Regions from separate parts of the Telluria sp. ZT3P25 genome, predicted to be linked through region 3. Evidence: predicted binding sites of a transcription regulator. Region 3 holds the regulator's gene; each other region holds the start of a gene.
The links. Region 3 encodes sigma-54, which starts transcription at its own class of promoters, with help from an activator protein. Its sites were predicted from a motif close to TGGCANGNAANCTGCTTT; they were not measured.
Positions count from the first base shown of each region.

Region 1: AC56LY_RS22975 (transglutaminase family protein) is a predicted target of sigma-54. The motif match lies at 2,020-2,037, and genes of this name have one in related genera.
Region 2: AC56LY_RS11010 (PEP-CTERM sorting domain-containing protein) is a predicted target of sigma-54. The motif match lies at 1,520-1,537, and genes of this name have one in related genera.
Region 4: AC56LY_RS16020 (PEP-CTERM sorting domain-containing protein) is a predicted target of sigma-54. The motif match lies at 2,967-2,984, and genes of this name have one in related genera.

Region 1 is NZ_JCASIJ010000002.1:981,677-987,268, forward strand. It holds gene AC56LY_RS22975 (transglutaminase family protein) at 1-1,921, opposite strand, end outside; gene AC56LY_RS22980 (circularly permuted type 2 ATP-grasp protein) at 2,112-3,524, shown strand; gene AC56LY_RS22985 (alpha-E domain-containing protein) at 3,526-4,578, shown strand; gene AC56LY_RS22990 (transglutaminase domain-containing protein) at 4,673-5,470, shown strand.
Region 2 is NZ_JCASIJ010000001.1:2,472,592-2,478,183, reverse strand. It holds gene AC56LY_RS11020 (EAL domain-containing response regulator) at 1-142, opposite strand, end outside; gene AC56LY_RS11015 (hypothetical protein) at 542-859, shown strand; gene AC56LY_RS11010 (PEP-CTERM sorting domain-containing protein) at 893-1,489, opposite strand; gene AC56LY_RS11005 (TonB-dependent receptor) at 1,647-4,388, opposite strand; gene AC56LY_RS11000 (RcnB family protein) at 4,558-5,004, opposite strand; gene AC56LY_RS10995 (hypothetical protein) at 5,199-5,592, shown strand, end outside.
Region 3 is NZ_JCASIJ010000002.1:780,465-786,056, reverse strand. It holds gene AC56LY_RS22125 (DUF5694 domain-containing protein) at 1-596, opposite strand, end outside; gene AC56LY_RS22120 (enoyl-CoA hydratase/isomerase family protein) at 682-1,758, opposite strand; gene hpf (ribosome hibernation-promoting factor, HPF/YfiA family) at 1,857-2,213, opposite strand; gene AC56LY_RS22110 (RNA polymerase factor sigma-54) at 2,288-3,775, opposite strand; gene lptB (LPS export ABC transporter ATP-binding protein) at 3,790-4,545, opposite strand; gene lptA (lipopolysaccharide transport periplasmic protein LptA) at 4,542-5,090, opposite strand; gene lptC (LPS export ABC transporter periplasmic protein LptC) at 5,136-5,592, opposite strand, start outside.
Region 4 is NZ_JCASIJ010000001.1:3,616,416-3,622,007, forward strand. It holds gene dnaE (DNA polymerase III subunit alpha) at 1-2,010, opposite strand, end outside; gene AC56LY_RS16020 (PEP-CTERM sorting domain-containing protein) at 2,235-2,921, opposite strand; gene AC56LY_RS16025 (sulfurtransferase) at 3,153-4,046, shown strand; gene AC56LY_RS16030 (TolC family outer membrane protein) at 4,127-5,449, opposite strand; gene AC56LY_RS16035 (HlyD family type I secretion periplasmic adaptor subunit) at 5,455-5,592, opposite strand, start outside.

The DNA.
Region 1 (5,592 bases), 200 kb from region 3:
TCTCGACCGCCGTGACGAGCGCCAGGTAATCCTCGATGCGCTTTTGCGGCGGTATGAAGATGTACAGGCGGCCGGCACGCACTTCGAGGCACAGCGCGGTATGAATGACTTCGCGCGCTTCCGGGTCAGCCGAGAGAGGCGCCGACTTGTGCGTCGATTTCCCGGGCGCCACGCTCAGGACCGGGCGCCGGTCCTTCTTGCCGACCGGGAGCGGGCCGCGCGGCGCGAACGGGTCGACATCGAAATCGGGATCGCGCTCTTCGGGCAGCACCCACGGCAGCGTGGCCAGCGGCAGCCGCAGGCCGATCGGCGAATCGCCCTCGATCAGGTACAGGTTTTCGCGCTTGAGCGGCCACGGCGACGTGCGCCAGCTGGTGCCGAGCATGACCGACGGATCGTGTTCGCGGGCTTTGAGTGGCAGCACGTAGCCGGCCACCTGGCCCAGGCCCCGTTCGAGCAGGCGCGCCAGGCGGCGGCGCTCTTCCGGCGCTTTCAGGTCGGCGTCCAGCGGATCGAGATTGCGCGGCAACGCCTGCTCGCGCTGGGCTTGCAGCAGCACGTCTTCGTAGGCGGGAATAGCGCTGCCGGCCGGCAGGCCGAGCGATTTGACCAGCTCCGCGGCAAAGCGGCCGGCATCTTCGCTGCCGTAGCCATCATCGATGTGCTCGTCCGAGAACAGCGACGGATCGAACCACATCGGCTGGCCATCGACGCGCCAGAAGATGTTCAGAGCCCAGCGCGGCAGCGGCTCGCCGGGATACCACTTGCCCTGGCCGTAATGGATCATGCCGCCCGGTGCAAAATGGTTCTTCAGGCGGTGCATCAGGTTGCCCGCCAGCTCGCGCTTCTTGTCGCCGTGCGCCAGCGTGTTCCATTCGGCGCCGTCCATGTCGTCGATCGACACAAAGGTCGGCTCGCCACCCTGTGTCAGGCGCACGTCCTGGTTCACCAGGTCGGCATCGACCTGCTGGCCCAGGCGATTGATCTTGTCCCAGTCGTGTTCCGTGTACGGCTTGGTCACGCGCGGGTCTTCGTGGATGCGCGTGATCGTCATTTCGTGGACGAACGTGACTTCGGCCTTGTCGGTAAAGCCGGTGACCGGCGCAGCCGACGACGGCATCGCCGTGCAGGCCAGCGGAATATGGCCTTCGCTGGCCAGCATGCCCGAGGTCGGGTCGAGGCCAATCCAGCCGGCGCCCGGCACATACACCTCCGTCCAGGCATGCAGATCGGTGAAGTCGACGGTGGTGCCGCTCGGGCCGTCGAGCGCTTCCTGGTCGGCGGTGAGCTGGATCAGGTAGCCGGACACGAAACGCGCCGCCAGGCCCATCTCGCGCAGGATCTGCACCAGCAGCCAGCCGGTATCGCGGCAGGAGCCGGAGCGTATCTGCAATGTGTCTTCCGGCTCCTGCACACCCGGCTCCATCCGCAGCAGGTACGCGATGTCGCGCTGCAGGCGCTGGTTGATGGCCACCAAAAAGTCGTTCGTGCCCATCGGCTGGGCCAGCAGGTCGCGCCGCGCGCTGGCGACCCACTCGGCCAGCAGCGGGCCAGGCTCTTGCGATTTGGTGTACGGGCTCAGTTCGGATTGCAGCAGGTCGGGGTAGGCGAACGGGAAGGTCTCGGCGTATTTTTCGACGAAGAAGTCGAACGGGTTAATCACCGTCATGTCAGCAACGAGGTCGACTGTGAACTCGAGCACGTCGGTTTGTTCGGGGAACACGAAACGGCCGATGTAATTGCCGTACGGGTCTTGCTGCCAATTGATGAAATGCTCTTTCGGCAGGACGGTCAATGAGTACGACAGGATCGGTGTACGCGCATGTGGCGCCGGACGCAGGCGCACTTCATGCGGTGACAGATTGACCAGGCGGTCGTAACGGTAGCTGGTCTTGTGATGAAGCGCAACGCGGATAGCCATGCGGTGGTGCCTTTCGATTGGGGCGCGATCGATGCCGGCGCTCTGAATTTGGTCGTATTGGTTTGCGCGCAACTAAGTAAGCGCAATATAGAAGCATTTAAGCATGATTCATACCTGCGTTCGTTTGACTTGCGAGTCGGACGGGGTGGCTGGCACGTTTCTTGTTAGTATTCTGGCACAGGAGGCAATGATGTCGAACTTTTACGATGAAATGTATTCCACGGCAGCAACCGTACGACCTCATTACCAGGCGTTCGCGGATTGGCTCGCCCAGCAGCCCCCACATCTGATCGATCAGAAGCGGGCAGAAGCCGAGCTGAACTTCCAACGCGTGGGGATCACGTTCGCTGTGTACGGCGACAACGCCGGCAAGGAACGGTTGATCCCATTCGACATCATTCCGCGTGTGATCAACGCCGCCGAGTGGGCCAAGCTGCAGGCCGGCCTGGTGCAGCGCGTGACCGCGCTGAACCGCTTCCTGCACGATGTGTACCACGACCAGAACATCTTGAAGGCAGGCGTCATTCCCGCCGAACAGATCCTGAATAATGCGCAGTACCGACCGGCCATGCAAGGCGTCAAGGTGCCCCTGGATATCTACGCGCACATTGCCGGCGTCGACATCGTGCGCGCCGGCGAGGGCGAGTTCTACGTCCTGGAAGACAATCTGCGCGTGCCGTCAGGCGTGTCGTACATGCTGGAAAACCGCAAGATGATGATGCGGCTGTTCCCGGCACTGTTCGCGCGCAACCGCGTGGCCCCGGTCGACCATTATCCCGACCTGCTGCTGGACAATCTGCGCACCGTGGCGCCGCATGGCGGCGACGATCCGACCGTGGTCGTGCTCACGCCCGGCATGCACAATTCGGCCTACTTCGAGCATGCGTTCCTGGCCCAGCAAATGGGCGTGGCGCTGGTGCAGGGGCAAGACCTGTATGTCAGCAATGACACCGTCTACATGCGCACGACGCGCGGCCCGAAGCAGGTCGATGTCATCTATCGCCGCATCGACGACGATTACCTCGATCCGCGCGCGTTCCGCCCCGAATCCACGCTGGGCGTGCCGGGCCTGCTCGACGCCGTGCGCGCTGGCCGCGTTGGCCTGGCCAATGCCATCGGCACTGGCGTGGCCGACGACAAGTCGATCTACCCGTTCGTGCCCGACATGATCGAGTTCTATCTCGGCGAAAAGCCGATCCTGAACAACGTGCCGACCTATCAATGCCGCAAAAAAGAGCACCTGGACTACACACTGGCGAACTTGCCGCAACTGGTGGTCAAGGAAGTGCACGGCGCCGGCGGCTACGGGATGCTGGTCGGACCGGCCTCGACGACGGCCGAGATCGAAGATTTCCGCCGCCGCCTGCTGGCCAATCCGGACGGCTACATTGCCCAGCCGACGCTGGCTTTGTCGGCCTGCCCGACCTATGTGGAATCGGGCATCGCGCCGCGCCACATCGATCTGCGCCCGTTCGTGTTGTCGGGCAAGACCGTGTCGATGGTGCCGGGCGGGCTGACCCGCGTGGCGTTGCAAGAAGGCTCCCTGGTGGTCAATTCGTCGCAGGGCGGCGGCACCAAGGACACCTGGATACTGGAGAACTAGCATGTTGAGCCGCACCGCAGATCATTTGTTCTGGATGGCCCGCTACACCGAGCGGGCCGAAAACACGGCGCGCATGCTTGACGTGCGTGTTCAGTATTCGCTGATGCCGCAATCGGCCCAGGCCGAGCAGCAGGGCTGGCGCACGATGTTGAGCGTGTCCGAACTCGAAGCGCAGTTCGACGCCAAGTACGACGCGCTGACGCAGAAGAACGTCATCGACTTCATGGTGCGCGACCCGGACAATCCGTCGTCGATCGCGAGCTGCCTGCGCGCCGCGCGCGAAAACGCCCGCGCCGTGCGCGGCACCTTGACCACCGAAGTCTGGGAAACCGAGAACACCACCTGGCTCGTGCTGCAAAAGCACCTGAGCGAGCGCATGTTCGAACGCGATCCCGGCCAGTTCCTCGAATGGGTCAAGTACCGCTCGCACCTGTCGCGCGGCGTCACACTGGGCACGATGTTCCAGGATGAAGCGTTCAACTTCATCCGCCTGGGTACCTTTTTGGAACGGGCCGACAACACGGCGCGGATCCTCGACGTGAAGTTCCGGTTCCTGGCGTCCGACACGATCCAGGAAGGCGCGCAGGGCGAATACTATTACCTGGCCGCGCTGCTGCGCTCGGTCTCCGCGTTCGAGACGTATCGCAAGGTGTACCGCCACGCGATTACGCCGACCCGCGTGGCCGAACTGTTGATTTTGCAGGGCAAGATGCCGCGCTCGCTGGTGGCGTGCATGGCCGCTGTCGTCGCCGTGCTGCAGGACGTACGCAACGAGCTGTCGCACGACACCGAGCGGCTGGCGGAAAAACTGCATGCGTCGCTCAAGTCGGCCGAGATCAACGAGATCCTCGAGGAAGGCCTGCACGAGTTTTTGACCAAGTTCCTGGCTTGTATTGGCGAGCTGGGCAACGGCATTGGACGCGACTTCCTGCTGCCGGTGGCGCCGGAGTTGCCGGAGGTTGCGCCAGCGCCGGCACCGACCCAGTCGCAGACGCAGTCGCAAACTTCGTCGCAGACCTCGTCACAGACGCAGACCCAGTCGCAGACGCGTTGATCAATCCGCGCACCAAACAGTGGCGTCGCGCACCGTCATGGCCAGAGTGCGTCATGACGGTGCGCACGTTTTAAAGAAGGAAGGCGGGCTTGGAATGTGGCTGCGAACCGGTTGCAAGCTCAGTTTTAGCGTTGATCAGCCAACGGCATTCATCCTGATGCTGCGTCCCCGCAGCGGTGCGCAGCAGTGGGTGGCGCGCGAATCCTATACGCTCACCCCGAGCGTGCAGGTACTTGAATACACGGATGCTTACGGCAACCTGTGCCAGCGCCTGACGGCGCCACCTGGCGACTTTTCAATCCAGACGTCGGCCGATGTGCTGACCGATCAGGTTATCAACGTCGCGCCTGGTGCGCCGTTCGACGAGGTGCAGACTTTGCCGGTGGACGTGCTGCTCTATCTGTTACCGAGCCGCTATTGTGAATCGGACCGGTTTGCCGAGATGGCCAGTGCGATCGTGGCCGGTGTCGCGCCAGGGTATGACCAGGTCGCCTGCATCAGCGACTGGATCCGGCGCGAGGTGCGCTTCAATCCGGCGTCGAACCAGAACCAGATGGCCGCGACCGAGGTCAATGAATACCGCGAAGGCGTGTGCCGCGACCTGGCGCACCTGGGCATTGCGTTGTGCCGCGCGCTGAGCATTCCGGCGCGCATCGTGGCCGGTTATCTGCATGGGCTGGTGCCGATGGACTTGCATGCGTGGTTCGAAGCGTATGTGGGCGGGCGCTGGTATACGTTCGATGCGAGCCAGGATGGACCGCGCGGTGGACGCGTGACGGTGGGTTATGGGCGCGATGCGGCTGACGTGGCGATCTTTACCCAGTTCGGGCCGGCTCTGGCGCTGCATGAGATGCAGGTGACGGTGGAGTTGCTGGAAGGGGCGCCGGGTTGACGTCTGCTTGAATGGTCGGTCCCTCCACGCGTTCGCCGATTCTTCATGCGCTGCAAAATTACCCGTAGGGTGGATGGGTTCCCCATCCACGCGTTCAACAATCCTTGGCGCGCCATAAAATC
Region 2 (5,592 bases), on a different contig from region 3:
GCAGTGAGGCCAATACTCGCGGCTCGTCGTCGACCAGCAGCAGGCGGGGGCGGTGGAGAGGGGTGGTGGCGGAAGCGTCAAGATGAGTGGGCAACGTGCCCCGGATGCTGGCCGGGAGTCCGGTAGTTCGAAATCGATTCATCGTCATTCTGTCAGAGCCGTGCGATTTTCTGTGCCTGGCGCCCGTGAGGGTTGCAGTCGTTCATGTTTTATCTGCTACATAATGCCAGCTTATCCGTTGCATTTGAGGCATGACAATGCAATCGTGTGCAGAAATGTCGGGTGTCAGAGGCTTTTCGTTCCTGTATGGCGACAGAACAGCTGACGCACGTTCCCATTTTCGTGATGACGACCTGTCAAGCAAGCAGGCTGACCGTGTTCAGGGCGCTGTGGCTCTTCTGGTAAACTGGGGCGCAGGCTGCGCTTTGATCGCAGCGCGCCATTTCTGAGGGAATCGATCGGGGAGGTTATTTTGGGCGGTTTGGACAAGCTATTCTTCGCGCTGCTGCTGACGTCAGCAGGCTATTGCCAGGCGGCTCAGTTGACCACGCAGTCGGATGCGCCCGCGACCACATCGGCGTCCGTTTGTCCGGCGCAGGATATTTCGTTTTTCATCCAGCGATTCTCCAGTGACGAGGCGGTGCAACGCAGCTACACGACGGTCGAGCCGGTTGAATTTCCCGTCATGCCATTGGTGCAAGAGCGCAAGGACAACGCACTTGTCATGCAACTGGAAGACGTCACCGTATCGACGGCGCGCGTCAATCTGGCCAAGGCCGACACCAATTACCTGGTGTCGTATTACTTCAAGATGGACGACTGCTGGAGACTGGTTCGTATCGAGAACCAGTCCCTGTGACGCAGCTGCCAGGCAACTGCGCCAGGTTGCGGCTTAAACCCTGTTGGCGCCGGTGCGACGGCGCTGCGCCGTAAAGCCCATCAAGGCCAGGCCGGCGCCGAGCAGCATGCCGGTTGCCGGCTCAGGAATGTCCGTGCCCGGATCCACAGGACCGCCCACTTCCGTCACACCAAAGGTGATCGTGCCGAAGTTCCAGATGCCGTCTGGCGACACCAATCCATCATCGAAATCCTCGTAGAACTCCAGACGCAGGATGCCATCCGCGCCGACCAGGAAGTCAAATCCGAGGTCGATCAGGCTGGCCGAACCGGCGTAGGTGGCGGTGCCAGGGTCCGGGTTTTCAAAGCCCGGGTTGAAATACACGCCCGTCGACTGCGCTGAATCGCTGAAATACAAGCCGACCTCGGACAGATAGCTCGGTGTGAAAGCGGTAATGTTGACGTTGAAGGCGACACTGGTGATCTGGGACCCTGCGCCCACATTGAACGTGAATACCGTATTGCCTGCTTCTCCCACTTCGCCAAAGCTCTGGGCACCAGCGATATTGACCACCAGCGGTACAGCGAATGCGGACGTGCAAGCCAGTAATGACAACCCGACAAGCAGCTTTTTCAGGATACGCAGGGACATGGTTTTCTCCAGTTAGTGTGAGTCTTGTAACTAGCAGTAACCATGCCATCCGTCATATTGGTTTCAAGTGTCTGATTCCAATAAGAGTTTTAATCAGCGCCGGTCGGGTGTATTTACGTCTGTAAGCTTTCCCGACACGGCGGTATCCCGCCAGGCTTTATCTGAACGAATAATTGGCACTGGCATAGAAACGGCGCCCGCGAGGGTCCGTATAGCTTGGGTCATATCCCGACAAGAAGTAATAGGCCTGGTTCGAATACGGCGGGCTCTTGTCGAACAGATTCTGGATGCCCACGCGCAGCTTCAGGTGCGCATCGATTGCATACGCGCCCGACAAATCCCACAACGAATAGCGCTTGACCCGGTTGGCTGCCACCACGCTGCCGTTGTCGATATTGATCGCCGTATTCTGGTCTTCATAGCCGCTCGAGAACGTGTTTTGCAGGCTGGCCGACAGCGGTCCGCGATCCCAGTCGAAGCTCACCGTGTGACGCCAGCGCTGGACCACGCCATCGGTCACGAAGCGGTTCAGGTTGCTCACGAATTCGTCCCCGGGTGCATTCTGGATGTCCGACGTCAGCACATAGGTGCCGTTCAGGCGCCCGCCAAAGCGGCCGATGGCCGTGTCGACGCCGCGTACCGTGAGCGCCAGGTCGATGCCGCGTGCCAGTTGCGCGCCGCGGTTGTCCTTGCGCAGCTCGATATAGTCGATCAGGCCGTCCTCATCCCGGTACACGAGATCGCCATATTTGGCGAGATTGCCGAGGATGATGTCGTCACCGATTTCGCTGATGAGGTTCGTGCGCTTGATGTTCCAGTAGTCAATCGACGCGCTGACATGCTTGCCGGCGGCGAACACGGCGCCCAGCGAGAACTGGCGGCTGCGCTCTGGTTTCAGGTTCTCGTTGCTGTAGCGGCGCGTGTCCCAGTTGTCGGCGCAGTCCGAGTAATTGTTCTCGACCGTGGCGCAGTAGACCGGATCGGGCAGGGTGGCCGTGCTGCTGTAGACGGTCGGGCGGTACAGCTCCGTCATCGACGGCGCGCGAAAGCCCCGGCCGGCCGAGCCGCGCAGCAGCAGCGCCTCGCTTGGCCGGTAGGTCAGGCCGATTTTCGGACTGGCCGCGCCGCCCACGTTTTCGTAATGGTCGTAGCGCGCCGACAGTTGCGCTTCCCACTGCTTTGCGAACGGTACCAGCACTTCGCCATAGATTGCGGCCACATCGCGGCTGTCGCTGGTGGCGCGGCCACCTTCCGGCGCCGCGTCATTGTTGATGTTGTCGCTCAATAGCAGGGCCGATGGCGTGAAGCGGTTTTTCTCGCGCCGTGCTTCGCCGCCAATCGCCACCGCCAGATCGCCGCCCGCCATCGGCATCAGGGCGCGTGAGAACTTGACGTCGAGGGCGTCGAGCGTGCCGCGCGCGCGGCGCACGACGTCATCGACCTGGATGCTGTCGATCAGCGCCTGGCCTTCGGCGCTCGATGCACCGAACGGGTTGATGCGGCCGTCGGCGATTCCCTCGAGCAGCTCGTTGTAGAGCAGGTAGCCGTGGGTGTCGCGGTCCTTGACCGTGTTGACGCTGTGGTTGAACGCGGTGTCGTAATCCCAGCCGCCCACGGTGCCCGTCACGCCAACGACGAAACGCACGCCTTCGCTGGTGAGCGTGCTGGTGCGCTGGCCTGCTTCGTTCAGGCGCATGCGCAATTCCAGCTCGCCCGGGATGTCGTCATCCAATTGGTCCAGGCCGGTGCCAGCCAGTTGCGGCACCCGCGAATAATCGACGTAGCCGGCCACGCGCGCCGACGAGCCGGTGTAGTCGGTCTTGGCGCGGCTGAGCGCCATTTCGGCGTATGCCTGGTGCGACCCGCCCAGCTTGATCACGGCGCGGCTGAGCAGGCTGGCCTTTTCGGACTTCGGATACAGCTCGGTGTCGCCCATGTAGTTATAGGTGCACGCATCGACGCCGCCCGTGCCGTCCGGCAGGTAGACGTTGGCCGGTGGCGCGCAGCCCGGGACCGACAGGTTGATCAGGCGGTTCGTGATCGGCCGCCCATTGAGTGTGAAGCCGATCTCCTGCAGGTGGTCGCGCTGGGCCGAGCTCAAGCGGATATTGGCCGGACTGGTGTAGCTGGAGAGCAGGTGACCCAGGCGCTGCTCGACCTGCAGGCCGGGAATAAAACTGCGCTGCGATGTATTCAACGGATTGGTGCGCTGGAAGTCGGCCACAGCGAACACGTTGTAACCGTCGCGCTCGAGCACGCCCTTGCCGGCGCTCAGGCTGGCGGTGCGCTTGCCGGCGCCGCCTTCGTCGGTCGTGCCGACGTACAAGTTGGCTTCCAGTCCCTGGAAATCCTTGCGGGTGATGAAGTTGATGACGCCACCGATGGCATCGGTGCCATACAGCGCCGATGCACCGTCGAGCAGCACTTCGACGCGCTCGAGCGCCGCGGCCGGGATATTGTTCAGGTCAACGCCGCTGTCGTCGCCGGGCGACGCGAAGTTGGCCATGCGCCGGCCATTGAGCAGTACCAGCGTGGACGAGGTGCCGATGCCGCGCAGGTTGGCGCTGTTGAAGCCGCGTTGGTCGCCGCCGACATTGATGCTGGCGCCATCGGTCAGGCCGTTGCTGTTGGCCGACACGCGCCCCATCAGTTCGGCGGCGGTGGTCACGCCTGTTTTCTCGATCTCGGCACGTGAAATCGTTTGCACTGGCAGCGCGGTTTCGGACTGCACGCGGCGGATCGCCGAGCCCGTGACTTCGACGCGCGGTAACTCGGTTGCCGACGTCGCTGGCAGCGTTTGCGCGGCGAGGGGCAGGCTGGCCAGGGCAATGGTCGTCCCGGCAATGGCCAGGAAGACGCCGCGCACGGCGCGTGCGCCTGGTTTCAGATTCGTATTCATCAATTCTCCGTTATTACATCAAGCATATTGATTGATATTAAACGTGCACCGGGTTGAATGGATGCAACTATCGGCGAGGGATGAATGGATGTTGTAAATATGGTACGCGTACGCGTAAAAAAACCGCCACGTCGTTCGACGGGCGGTTTATAGAGGCATTCACTGGCGTTTAATTCGCGAACAGTACCTGGGCAATAATCCCGCTGGCGATCGCCGCCAGCACATAATCGTTGCCGGTCTGGACCCAGTGATAACCACGCGGTGGCGCGCTCAGGTGGCGACCACGCCAGTCATTCACCACGTAACGGTTATTGCGGTATTCCTTGTGCAGCTTGCCCCCACGGCGCAGGTCGTGGCGTGGACCGCCGCCGCGCGTATCGTCACGGCGATAATACTGGGCGCTGTCGTTGCGATGCTGGTTGTCGTGGGCACGTGGGCCGCCGTTGTGCCGGCGATCATCGTCGCGACGGTCATCGTCGCGGCGGTCATCGCGCTGCTGTGAATAGCCATTGCGATCGTGATCGCGATCGTTTCCGTGATCACCGCGTTGTGCAAAAGCGCTGCCACTCGCAGTAAAGGTCAATGCAATCAATGCTGCGATGAACTTGGTTTTCATTTTTATTTCTCCTGGTGGCCGATCCGATGAATCGATGCATTCATTAGACTACGGGCACCGCCTAACATGTTAAGAATTCCAGTAAGCAATGCTACAAAGTGTGTCTGCGCCAGCGCTCGTCATAATCTGTGAGAAATAGCGTCCTGGCGCTCGCTATACTCGATGCGGTCGACGCATTCAACAGGGGCGCTGTAATGGAAAGACGTTCGCAACAATGGCTGGCAGGCGCGTTCGTGGTGGCCTGCGTTGCAGGGGCAGGATTCTTGTGGCGCGATGCTGCGAATGAAACGACGGCCCAGGTGGCGGGCGCCCCTCCGCTGGACGTACCACCTCCTGCCGTGCCGGCCTTCAAGCCGCCGCTGCAGGGCGCAGCGGCTGCGTCGATACCGGCGTCCGTGTTGGCGACCGCCGCCGACCAGAGCCTGAGCGCGCATGTGGCCAGCCTCCTGGCCTCGCACGACCCGCACGCTGCCTACGCGGCGTACATGCTCGTCTCGAGCTGCGCGTGGTTCAACCGGCGGCACGATCTCGAGGTCCACGATGGCAAACCGGGCACCACACGTGCATTGAATGCCGATGAGCGACGCA
Region 3 (5,592 bases):
CGTGCACCGATCATCAGGCTTTCGTCCATCCTGGTTTCCAGCTTCACGAGTACGCTGACCAGTGTGGCATCCAGACCGTCACCGGCACGGCGCTCAACCTCGGGCAAGCGCAGCCACTGGACCAGCGCCGATGCGCGCTCGCCCCCAGCGAGGAACAGCGCTGCCAGGTGACGGCGCTGCGCCGGGGTCGGCGCGTCGGGCCAGGCAGCCAGCAAGGCCTCGGCAGCCTCGGTCGCCGCTGCGACATCCAGGCCTGTGGCCAGCCGCGCCGGTGCAGTATCCCTGCAATAGGAATCGATCGAGTCCTTGTAGCGGACTGGGTAGCGTCGCATGAAGTCGCACTGCGGCCCGGACACCGCCTCGATCGCAATCGCCTGCGGCTTCCATGCGGCCAGGCGTTCGTTCAGCAGCGTCAGGCTGGCGGCCTGGAAGGTTTTCGGCAATTGCGACAGATGGGGGGAGCCCAATACCAGCACCTCATTGGCAGGCCCGGAGGCCGGTCCCTTGAATGCGCCCGCATTGAAGTCAGGCTGCCAGGCCTGGGCGGCGGCGCTGCCGCACAAGGTCATCGACAACAGCAAGGCGGTCATGCGCATCGGGGTTCCTCATCGGTTCATGAAGCCACGATGTTTGCACCGCCTGCACGAAAAGTCACGCGCAAACGGATATGCATGGAGACGCTTACGCGAGATGCCGTAGCGGATGCGCATGCACCGGCCACACCGGCGCAAAGAAGTGCGCCACCATCGCATCGGTCACGAGGTCGAGCGATGGCGGATTCCATTGCGGCGCATTGTCCTTGTCGATGACGAGCGCGCGCACGCCTTCGAGCACCTCGCCATGCTCGAAGTTGCGGCGCACCAGCGAGCGCTCCAGGCGCAGACAGTCGGCGACATCGAGCGATGCGCCGCGCAGCAGCAGCTCGCGCGTCACGCACATCATCAATGGCGAGCGCTGACGCATTGCATTCAATGCCTTCTGCGCGAATGGCGTGTCGTCACCCTCGAGCGAGGCCATGATTGCCGCCACCGAATCCGCGCCAAAGTGCGCATCGATGCGCGCGCGGTTGGCTTGCAATTCGCTCTCGCCGGGGTGCGCCGTGGCAAACTCGCGGATCGCCGCCGGCAGATCCGCGCCTGCCGTCGCCTCGATCAGCGCCTGCAACGCCGGCAGGTCGGCGCCCGGCACGAACACGTCGGCCAGGCCCACATACAGCGCGTCGGCCGCGCCGATCGTCAAGCCGGTCAAGCCCAGGAACATCCCCAATTGCCCCGGCGCGTGCGACAGAAAATGGCTGCCGCCGACATCGGGGAACAGGCCGATATTCACCTCGGGCATCGCCATCTTGGTGCGCTCGGTGACGATGCGCAGGCCGCAATCGGGGCCGCCCTGCGCGATGCCCATGCCCCCGCCCATGACCACGCCATCCATCAGCGCGATATACGGTTTCGGATAAAAATGGATCAGGTGATTCAGCGCGTATTCTTCGGTGAAGAAATCCTCGAGCAGTGCGCTGCCGCCTTGCGGCGAGGCGTTGCCGACCTCGTGGAAGAAGCGGATATCGCCGCCCGCGCACAGTGCTTTTTCGCTGCTGCTGGTGATCACGACCGCATCGACGGCAGCGTCACGCTGCCAGTCGAGCAGGATCGCGGTCAGCGCGCGCACCATGTCCAGTGACAGCGAATTGAGCGCCTTGGGACGGTCTAGCGTGATGATGCCGGTGCGGTTGGCGATGCGGGTCAGGACGTGTTCGGACATGGCGTGATCCATCGAAAGGAAACACGTATTTTACCGGCAGCGGGATGCAAAAAGGGCGTCCCGAAAAGACGCCCCTGGCGGTGGTGACCTGCGCTCGATCAGGCGACAGCGACGTCGGCTTCGTCGACGTCCAGGCGTTTGATCGCTGTGCGGTTATGGTCTTTGAGCATCTGCTTGTGCTTCAGGATTTGTCGATCCAGTTTATCCATCAACATGTCGATCGCGGCATACAGGTCTTGCGCGACGCTCGCCACGTGCAGGGTCTTGCCCGACACCTGGACATTGATTTCAGCTTTTTGCCTTTTTTCTTTTTCAGTGAGGTTATCGACGGCCAGGAAGACGTGGGTATCTATGACTTGATCGAAATGGCGAATAATGCGTTCCAGCTTATTCTGAACGTATTCACGGATGGCAGGGGTTACTTCGAGATGGTGACCACTGATGGTGAGGTTCATACACACTCCTTTGAAGATGTCACGTCGCTTGCACCACACAGGAGCTGAAGGCACAGACTGTATGAGCGGCGTTGTTACAAGGCTTTGCGGAGACTGACGGGGGGGATCTTGAGCGCTTCACGGTATTTTGCGACCGTCCTGCGCGCAATGACCATGCCTTGTTCCCCGAGCATTTCCGCGATCTTGCTGTCGGATAATGGATTCTTAGGGTCTTCTGCTCCTGTCAATTGTGCGATGAGCGCACGGATTGCCGTTGAGGATGCTTCGCCTCCCGCTTCGGTGGCAACGTGGCTGCCGAAGAAATACTTCAACTCGAACATGCCGTGCGGGGTCAGCATGTATTTCTGGGTTGTGACACGAGAGATGGTGCTCTCGTGCAGACCTAGTGTATCAGCTATCTCGCGCAAAACAAGGGGCCGCATGGCAACCGCGCCGTGGCTGAAAAAGTTGCGCTGGCGCTCGACAATCGCCTCGGCCACACGCAGAATCGTGTCGAAACGCTGGCGCATGTTCTTGATGAGCCACTTCGCCTCTTGCATCTGCGCGCCCATCTGGCTCTCGCTGCGGCCCTGCTTGAGCATCGTGGCGTACAGGCTGTTCACGCGCAGGCGCGGCATCACGTCCGGGTTCAGCGTGACCGCCCAGCCATTCTTCGCGCGCCGCACGATCACGTCCGGCACCACGTAATCCGACACGTTCGACGCGAACGCGGCGCCCGGATGCGGATTGCACTGGCGGACCACAGCCTGCACTTCGCGCAGGTCTTCGTCGTCGCAATCGAGCGCTTTTTTCAGCTTGCTGTATTCGCGCTGCGCGAACCAGGTCAGGTAGCCTTCGACGATCTTCAGCGCCATGCGGCGCGTGACCATCGGCACGCCCGGCATGCGCCGGATCTGCAGCGCCAGGCATTCGGCCGCGCTGCGCGCGCCCACGCCCACCGGGTCCATGCTCTGCACCATCGCCAGCGCGCAGCGCAGTTCGTCGAGATCGACCTCGAGTTCTTCGGGCAGCCGCGAGTGGATGTCGTCGAGCGGCTCGTCCAGGTAACCGTTGTCGTCGAGCGCGTCGATCACCAGTTCGGCCAGTGCGCGATCGCGGGTCGAGAGCAGCGTTTCGCGCACCTGTTCCATCAGGTGTTCGCGCAGCGTGATGGCGCACGCCTCCAGCTGCGGGCGGCCGTCTTCGTCGTCGCTGCTGCTACTGCTGCCGGACGACGCGCCGCTGCCTTCGCTCCACTCGTTGTCGGGCCGGTCGCCATCGACCGCGCCGCCTTCAGCGCCCTCGCCTTCGGCCGGCGCGCTGCCTTCACCTTCGGCCTGCTGGCCCGGCGCCGGTGGCGCCTCGCCGGATGCCGGCGCATTGTTGATGGCCCCATCGGCCAGCAAGCGCACCGAATGATCGAGCGGATCGTCGAGCCTTTCGAGCAGCGGGTTATCGCCCAGTATCTGCTCGATCTCCTGGTGCAGTTCGAGCGTCGACAGCTGCAGCAACCGGATCGATTGCTGCAGCTGTGGCGTGAGCGCCAGGTGCTGCGAAGTGCGGAGCTGAAGGGACTGTTTCATCAATTGGTCATGGCTTACATGCGGAAATGTTCACCAAGGTACACGCGGCGCACCGACTCGTCGGCGATGATATCGTCGGGACGGCCGGATGCGAGCACCGCGCCCTGATTGATGATGTAGGCGCGGTCGCAGATGCCAAGCGTCTCGCGCACATTATGGTCGGTGATCAGGACGCCGATCTTGCGCTCCTTGAGGAAGCGCACGATGCGCTGGATCTCGATCACGGCGATCGGGTCGACACCGGCAAAGGGTTCATCGAGCAGCACGAAGCGCGGATTGGTGGCCAGTGCGCGTGCGATCTCCACGCGGCGCCGCTCGCCGCCCGACAGCGACAGCGCCGGGTTCTCGCGCAGCTTTTCGATCTGCAGGTCGGCCAGCAAGTTGTCGAGCCGCTCGCCGATCTGCGCTTTGGTCAGCGACTTGCCGTCGACCTTCTGCAGTTCGAGCACGGCGCGGATGTTTTCTTCCACCGTCAGCTTGCGAAACACCGACGCTTCCTGCGGCAGATACGACAGGCCGAGCACCGCGCGGCGATGGATCGGCAGGCTGGTGATGTCGGTGCCGTTGATGCTGATCGAGCCGGCATCCGACGGCACCAGGCCGACGATCATGTAGAACGAGGTGGTCTTGCCGGCGCCGTTCGGGCCCAGCAAACCCACCACCTCGCCGCATTCGACGTCGAGCGACACGTCGCGCACGACCAGGCGCTTGCCATAGCTTTTCTGCAGGCCCTTGACGACCAGCGTGCTGCGATCGTTCAGCTCCGTCATTGCGTGCCTCCGGCCGGCGTACGCTTGGGCGCCAGGATCAGCGTGCCACGTCCGCCGCCAACCTTGCTTTCGCCGCTGACGTCATTGCGCACGGCGACGACTTCCTTGCGGTTGTCGTACGAGATGAACGGGCCAGTCATCTGGTTGGTCATCCGGTCGTTTTCGAGTTCCTTGACGACCGCGTTCGAGTACAGGCGCACCAGCTCCGAACGTTCATCGTATTCGATGCGTTCGGCCTGACCCTCGACCCACAGGTTCGGGCCGCCGTCGCGCTTCTGCCGGAACGTGGCAGGCTTGCCGTTGGCCGCGGTGAGCGTCACGCTCATATAGCCTTCGGGCGTATCCCTGACCACGGCGCGCTCGGCCTTGACCAGCAACGTGCCGCGGGTCAGGATCACGTTGCCGGTAAAGGTGCGAACGCCCGCGACGCCATCGAGGTCGCCGTTGTCGTATTCAAGTGCCGCCTGCTTGAGCGAGTCGGCCTTTTCGGCCATGGCGGTCAAGGAAAGGAGTGAAAAGAAAGCGGCAGCGAAGAGTTTTTTCATGATGGTGCTGGTCCTGGGTTAGCACGCGCGCATGGCTGATGGCCTTCAGCGCTGGCGTGGCGGATAGACGATACGGCCGCGGCCGGACAATTTCATCTGCATTGTCGCGTTGTTGGCCACCAGGCCGACGGCCTTGAGGGTGGACGCGCCAAGCTCCATGTCGATCGGCTGGTCGGTCTTGACGATTTCTTCGTCGGGCAATACGGTCATGGCCGACGTGCGCACGCGCAGCGCTTCGCTGGCGGGCGTTTTGGGGCGCTGCAGATCGACGTCGCCGAACAGTTCGACACGGTGTTCTTCGTGGAAGATGCGCGCGCTCTTGGCCACCACCGTCATCGGCGGACGGCCCGGTTCGATGCCGCGCATGAGCGGCTGGTCGACGTTCGACACGTCCCCTTGCGGGATGTGGGCCAGGCGCTTGCCCGACACCACGTAGCTCGGCTGGCCGTTGGGCGTCATTCGCACAAACGAAAAGTTCTCGACGATGTAATCCGGCTCGTCG
Region 4 (5,592 bases), on a different contig from region 3:
CTTTTCACCGTGCTTGCGCTTGCAGAAGTCGGGGATCAGGTCCATCGGGCCCGGGCGGTACAGTGCGACCAGCGCGATGATGTCCTCGAAGCGGTCGGGCCGCGCATCCTTGAGCATGCCCTGCATGCCGCGCGACTCCAGCTGGAAGATCGCGACGGTCTTGGCGTCGGACAGCAGCTTGTACGACGCGCGGTCGTCCAGCGCCAGCTTGGCCAGGTCGAATTCGCTCTCGGCCGGATCGAGCTGCTTGATGTACTTGACCGCGCGGTCGAGAATCGTCAGGGTGGTCAGGCCCAAAAAGTCGAACTTGACCAGGCCCACGGCCTCCACGTCGTCCTTGTCGTACTGCGAGACCACGCCGGTATCGCCGCCAGCCGTGTACAGCGGGCAGAAGTCGGTGAGTTTGCCCGGCGCGATCAAAACGCCGCCGGCGTGCATGCCGATATTGCGCGTGATGCCTTCGACCTTCTGCGCCAGTTCAAGCAGCGTCTTGACCTCTTCTTCGTTCTCGAGGCGCTCCTTGAGCATCGGTTCTTCTTCGATTGCCTCGGCAATCGACACCTGCTTGCCCGGCTTGAACGGAATCAGCTTGGAGATGCCGTCGCAGAAGTTGTAGCCGAAATCGAGCACGCGACCCACGTCGCGGATCGCGCCCTTGGCCGCCATCGTGCCGAAGGTGGCGATCTGCGAGACCGCATCGCGCCCGTACAGGTCCTTCACGTGCTGGATCACCAGCTCGCGCTTTTCCTGGCAAAAGTCGATGTCGAAGTCGGGCATCGAGACGCGTTCGGGATTCAGGAAACGCTCGAACAGCAGGTTGTACTTGAGCGGATCGAGGTCGGTGATCTTGAGCGCATACGCCACCAGCGAGCCCGCACCCGAACCGCGGCCAGGGCCGATCGGCACGTCGTTGTTCTTGCCCCACTGGATGAACTCGGCCACGATCAGGAAGTAGCCGGGGAACTTCATGTTGATGATCGTCTGGTTCTCGAAGTCCAGGCGCGCTTCGTAGCGCGGGCGCTCGCGTTCGCGCTCGGCTTCGTTCGGGTACAGCTGCAGCAGGCGGTCTTCCAGGCCTTTTTTGGTCTCGGCGATCAGGAATTCGTCGATCGTCATGCCCGGGGTGGGGAAGTTCGGCAACTGCGGCTTGCCCAGCGTGAGCGTGACGTTGCAGCGCTTGGCGATTTCAACGGAGTTGGCCAGCGCGCCCGGCAAATCCTTGAACAGCTCGGCCATCTCGGCCTGTGACTTGAAGCACATGTTCTCGTTGAAGCGGCGCACGCGCTTGGCGTTGGCCAGCATCTCGCCCTCGGCGATGCAGACGCGCGCTTCGTGGGCGATGTATTCGTCCTTGTCGAGGAACTGCACCGGGTGCGTCGCCACGACCGGCAGCCCGAGGCGCCCGGCCAGCGCCACCGAATGGCGTACCTGCTGCTCTTGATTGAGCTGGCCGGCGCGCTGGATCTCGATATAAAAATGGCCCGGGAACACGCGCGCCCAGCGCGCTGCGTTGGCCTCGGCGCGGGCGATGTCGCCGTTCTCGATGGCCTGGCCGATGTCGCCAAAGTGCGCGCCCGACAGCACGATCAGGCCATTGGCCTGCGACTGCTCGGGGTTGAGAGTGGACGTGGACGTGGCCAGCGCTTCGAGCCATTCGGCGCGCAGTTCGGCGCGGCCCTTGTGCTGGTTGGTAAGCCAGGCACGCGCCAGCAGGTCGCACAGCTGCAGGTAGCCGGTGTGATTCTTGGCCAGGATCAGCAGGCGATGCGGCTTGTCGCGGTTGTCGTCGTTGGTGATCCAGGCATCGACCCCGACGATCGGCTTGACGCCCTTGCCGCGCGCCTCTTTGTAGAAGCGCACCAGGCAAAAGGTATTGGCCAGGTCGGTCACGGCCAGCGCCGGCTGCCCATCCTTGACCGCCGCCTTCACCAGCTCGTCAATACGGACCAGGCCGTCGACGATGGAGTATTCGGAGTGGATGCGCAGATGGGTAAAAGTCGGGGAAGTCATCCCCGCATTTTACCGCGCCCGGGCCAGTCGCATGGGGCGGACCGATGCAAATGACATTGCTGAAACATCTCCCGGCACCGCTTGCCCCGCGCGCACAGTGCTGCGCTGCCCGGCGCCTCCTGTTCTGTGGTTGACGTAAAAAAACGTCGTTCCCGCTTGCGCAGGAAACGACGTTTTCAGGGCAGCGCCGGCGAGCAGGCCGAAGCCTGCGCGCGCTTGCGTGATCAGCCGCGCTTGTTGCGACGGGTGAATGCCAGACCGGCCAGTGCCAGACCCATCAGGGCAATGCTGCTTGGCTCAGGCACTTCAGCCGCGAGGCCGGTGACGTTCAGGTTGCTCACGGTCATGGTCAGACCTTTGTCGATGCCCAGGGTGCGCACGCCGATGGCGTCGAACGACGTCAGGTTCGAGTTGCCGGTTGCCATCAGGTCAGCACCGGTCAGCGACGATTTTTCGTCAGCCGTTGCATTGAGCCACATGTCGAAGCGGTTGTAGGTCGTCGAACCAGCGCTCTTGTACAGGTTGGCGAAGATGTTGTAGGTGGTGCCGGCAACCAGGTTGCTGTTGGCCATGAACGGGCCGCTTTCGCCGCTCAGGCGGGCGAACAGGTCGTTGGTGCAGCTGCCGCCCGTGCCGCAGTTTGCCTTGAAGCCAACGTTCGGACCTTTGTAGCCCTCGGACGTGTTGTTCGAGTTGCCGAACCACAGAGCCATGAAATCGTTGCTGTCAACGGTGGCGCCGGTGTAGGTCAGGTTGAAGTCGATCAGCACGCTGCCACTTTGCGCTGCCGGCATCACGTTAGTGTAGGCAGTGTTGCTGTCCGAGTTGAAGGTCAGCGTCGAAGGGATGGTGGCTGCCGAAGCGGCACCAGCGGTCAGCGAAAGGGCCAGCAGAGCGATATTACGGATCATTGTTGTTTTCCTAGTAGATCAAAGTTTGAACAGCACAGCCACCTATAAGCAAGCTTGATGCCAGGGCGTTACCTACCATACAAATCAATGACTTATTTGATATTCATCAATGCTCTGATGCAATGGTGTAAATCTATCCGACAAGCATACGGCGGTTCCCTGATGGTTGGCAGCGTCGACTGACTTATAATGTCGGCCTGTCCCGTTCATGTTTGCTTCTTCCTTACCGCCATGTCTTCCGCTCAACAGTACGTCAACATCGCCGCCTACAAATTTGTCACGCTCGACGACCTGGAAACCTTGCGCCCGCAGTACCAGGCGCTGTGCAACGAGCTGGCCCTGAAGGGCACGGTGCTGCTCACGCCGGAAGGCATCAATATGTTCCTGTCGGGCACCCGCGAGCACATCGACACGTATCTCGACTGGGTACGCAGCGACGCCCGCCTGGCTGACCTGACGTGGAAAGAGAGCCTGTCGACCGAACAGTCGCACAAGCGCATGCTGGTCAAGATCAAGAAAGAGATCATCACGATGCGCATGCCGCTGATCAAGCCCGAACTGGGCCGCGCGCCTGCGGTCGATCCGGTCACGCTCAAGCGCTGGCTCGACCAGGGTCACGATGATGACGGCGTCGAGGTCGTGATGATGGAAACGCGCAATGCCTTCGAAGTCGACGTCGGCACGTTCGAGAACACGCTCGACTACCGCATCGACAAGTTCACCGAGTTTCCTGAAGTCGCAGCGCAGCACCGCGATGAGCTGGCCGGCAAGACGGTCGTGACGTTCTGCACCGGCGGCATCCGCTGCGAAAAAGCGGCGATCCACATGAAGGAAATCGGCTACGAGCGCGTATATCAGCTCGAGGGCGGCATCCTGAAGTATTTCGAGGACGTCGGCGGCGCGCACTACACGGGCGACTGCTTCGTGTTCGACTACCGTACCGCGCTCAATCCCAAGCTCGAGCCGACTGAAACCGTGCAGTGCTTCGCGTGCCGCGCGATCGTCACGCCCCGCCAGCAACTGTCGCCAGATTATGTGTATGAGGTGTCTTGTCCGCATTGCGTGGGCAAACATGCTGCCACGAGCGCAGAGGCCGCCGGCAACGCCAGCAACGCGCCTGGCTGACCCCACGCAGCACCATTGAAAAAGGCCTACGCGTTAGTTGCTCGTAGGCCTTTTTTACGTGCGGCACTGACGCCGCCGGATTACTGGAAGTACGCGGCCAGCAGCCTGACGTCATCCCGGCCAAGCGTGCCGGCGGCAGCCTTCAAGCGCAGGGACGCGAGCATGTAGCCGTAGCGCGCCTGGGCCAGGTCGCGCTGCGCGATCGACAGCTGGCGCTGCGCATTGAGCAGATCCAGGTTGATGCGCACGCCGCCCTTGATGCTTTGCTCGGTGGCGGTGACCAGCAACTGCGCCGAATCGACCGCCTTGATCAGCGCATCGATGCGCGGCACGCTGCTTTCGGTCAGCGTGTACTGACGGCGCAGCTCGACCAGCGTACGGCTGATCTGCGTTTCGAGCTCGGCCAGCGCCCTGCCCTTGTTGGCCGCCGCCTGGCGCGTCGATGCGGTGATGGCGCCGCCCGAATAAATCGGAATATTCAGCTGAAAGCCGATACTCTGCGTCTTGATATCCTGGTTGACCGTGTTCGTGGTATCGGAAATACCACGGTTGTAGGTCGCGACCGCATCCAGGCGCGGGTAATGTCCGGCGCGCTGTCGCTTGATTTCCTCGGTAGAAATCTGCACATTGAACTGCAGCGCCTGGATATCCGGATTGCGTGCCAGTGCGGTTTCTTTCCAGCGATCGTAGCCAAGCACATCCTTTTGCTCGACGCGAAAGCCCGGCTGGAGCTGGGTCAGCGTATCGACCTGGCCACCGACGATGCCGGCCAGCGTGTCCAGCGCAGACCCCAGCGTGTTCTGGGCCTCGATCAGTGCAGCCTCGGCCAGATCCAGACGCGACTGCGTCTCGAGCATGTCGGTCTTGGTGCCCTCGCCCTTTTCGAACAGGCGGTTATTGACGCTGCGCTGCTCGGCGAATACTTCGCGTTCGGCACGCGCCAGCGCGACCTGATCGGCCTGGAACAAGGCATCGAAATATGCCTCGGCCACGCGAAGGATGACGGTCTGCTCCTGGCTTTCGAACTGCGCCGCTGCATAGCTCGTCTGGGCGACACCCTGGCGGTAGCGCGCCAGCGCGTCCATGGCGAACAGCGGCTGACGTACCTGCACCGTGGTCGAGCGCGAAATATAACGTTCGTCACGCAGGGTACGGCCAGCACTCTCGGTCAGGTTGTCCACCTTGTTGGCGCCGTGGCTCGCGCTTACGCTTGGCAACAGCCCGGCGCGGCCGAGAATGCGGTTTTCCTTGCCCGCCTCATTGGTGAACTGCGCAGCCCGGAATGCCGGGTCGTGCTGCAATGCGAGGTCGTAGGCTTGCAGCAGATTGACTGCCGACGCCTGGGCACTGAGCGCGACCAGCGCGGCGCCCAAAAGGCCAGGCAACAGTTTCATCGAGAACATGCGCATCAGTCCTCCGACATCGATGTCTGGGCGCGATCGATGATCGGCTTGAGCAGGTAACTCATCATCGAGCGCTCGCCAGTCTTGACGAAGACCTCGACCGGCATGCCGGCCTGGATTTCCATTTTCTTCTGGGCGATGAT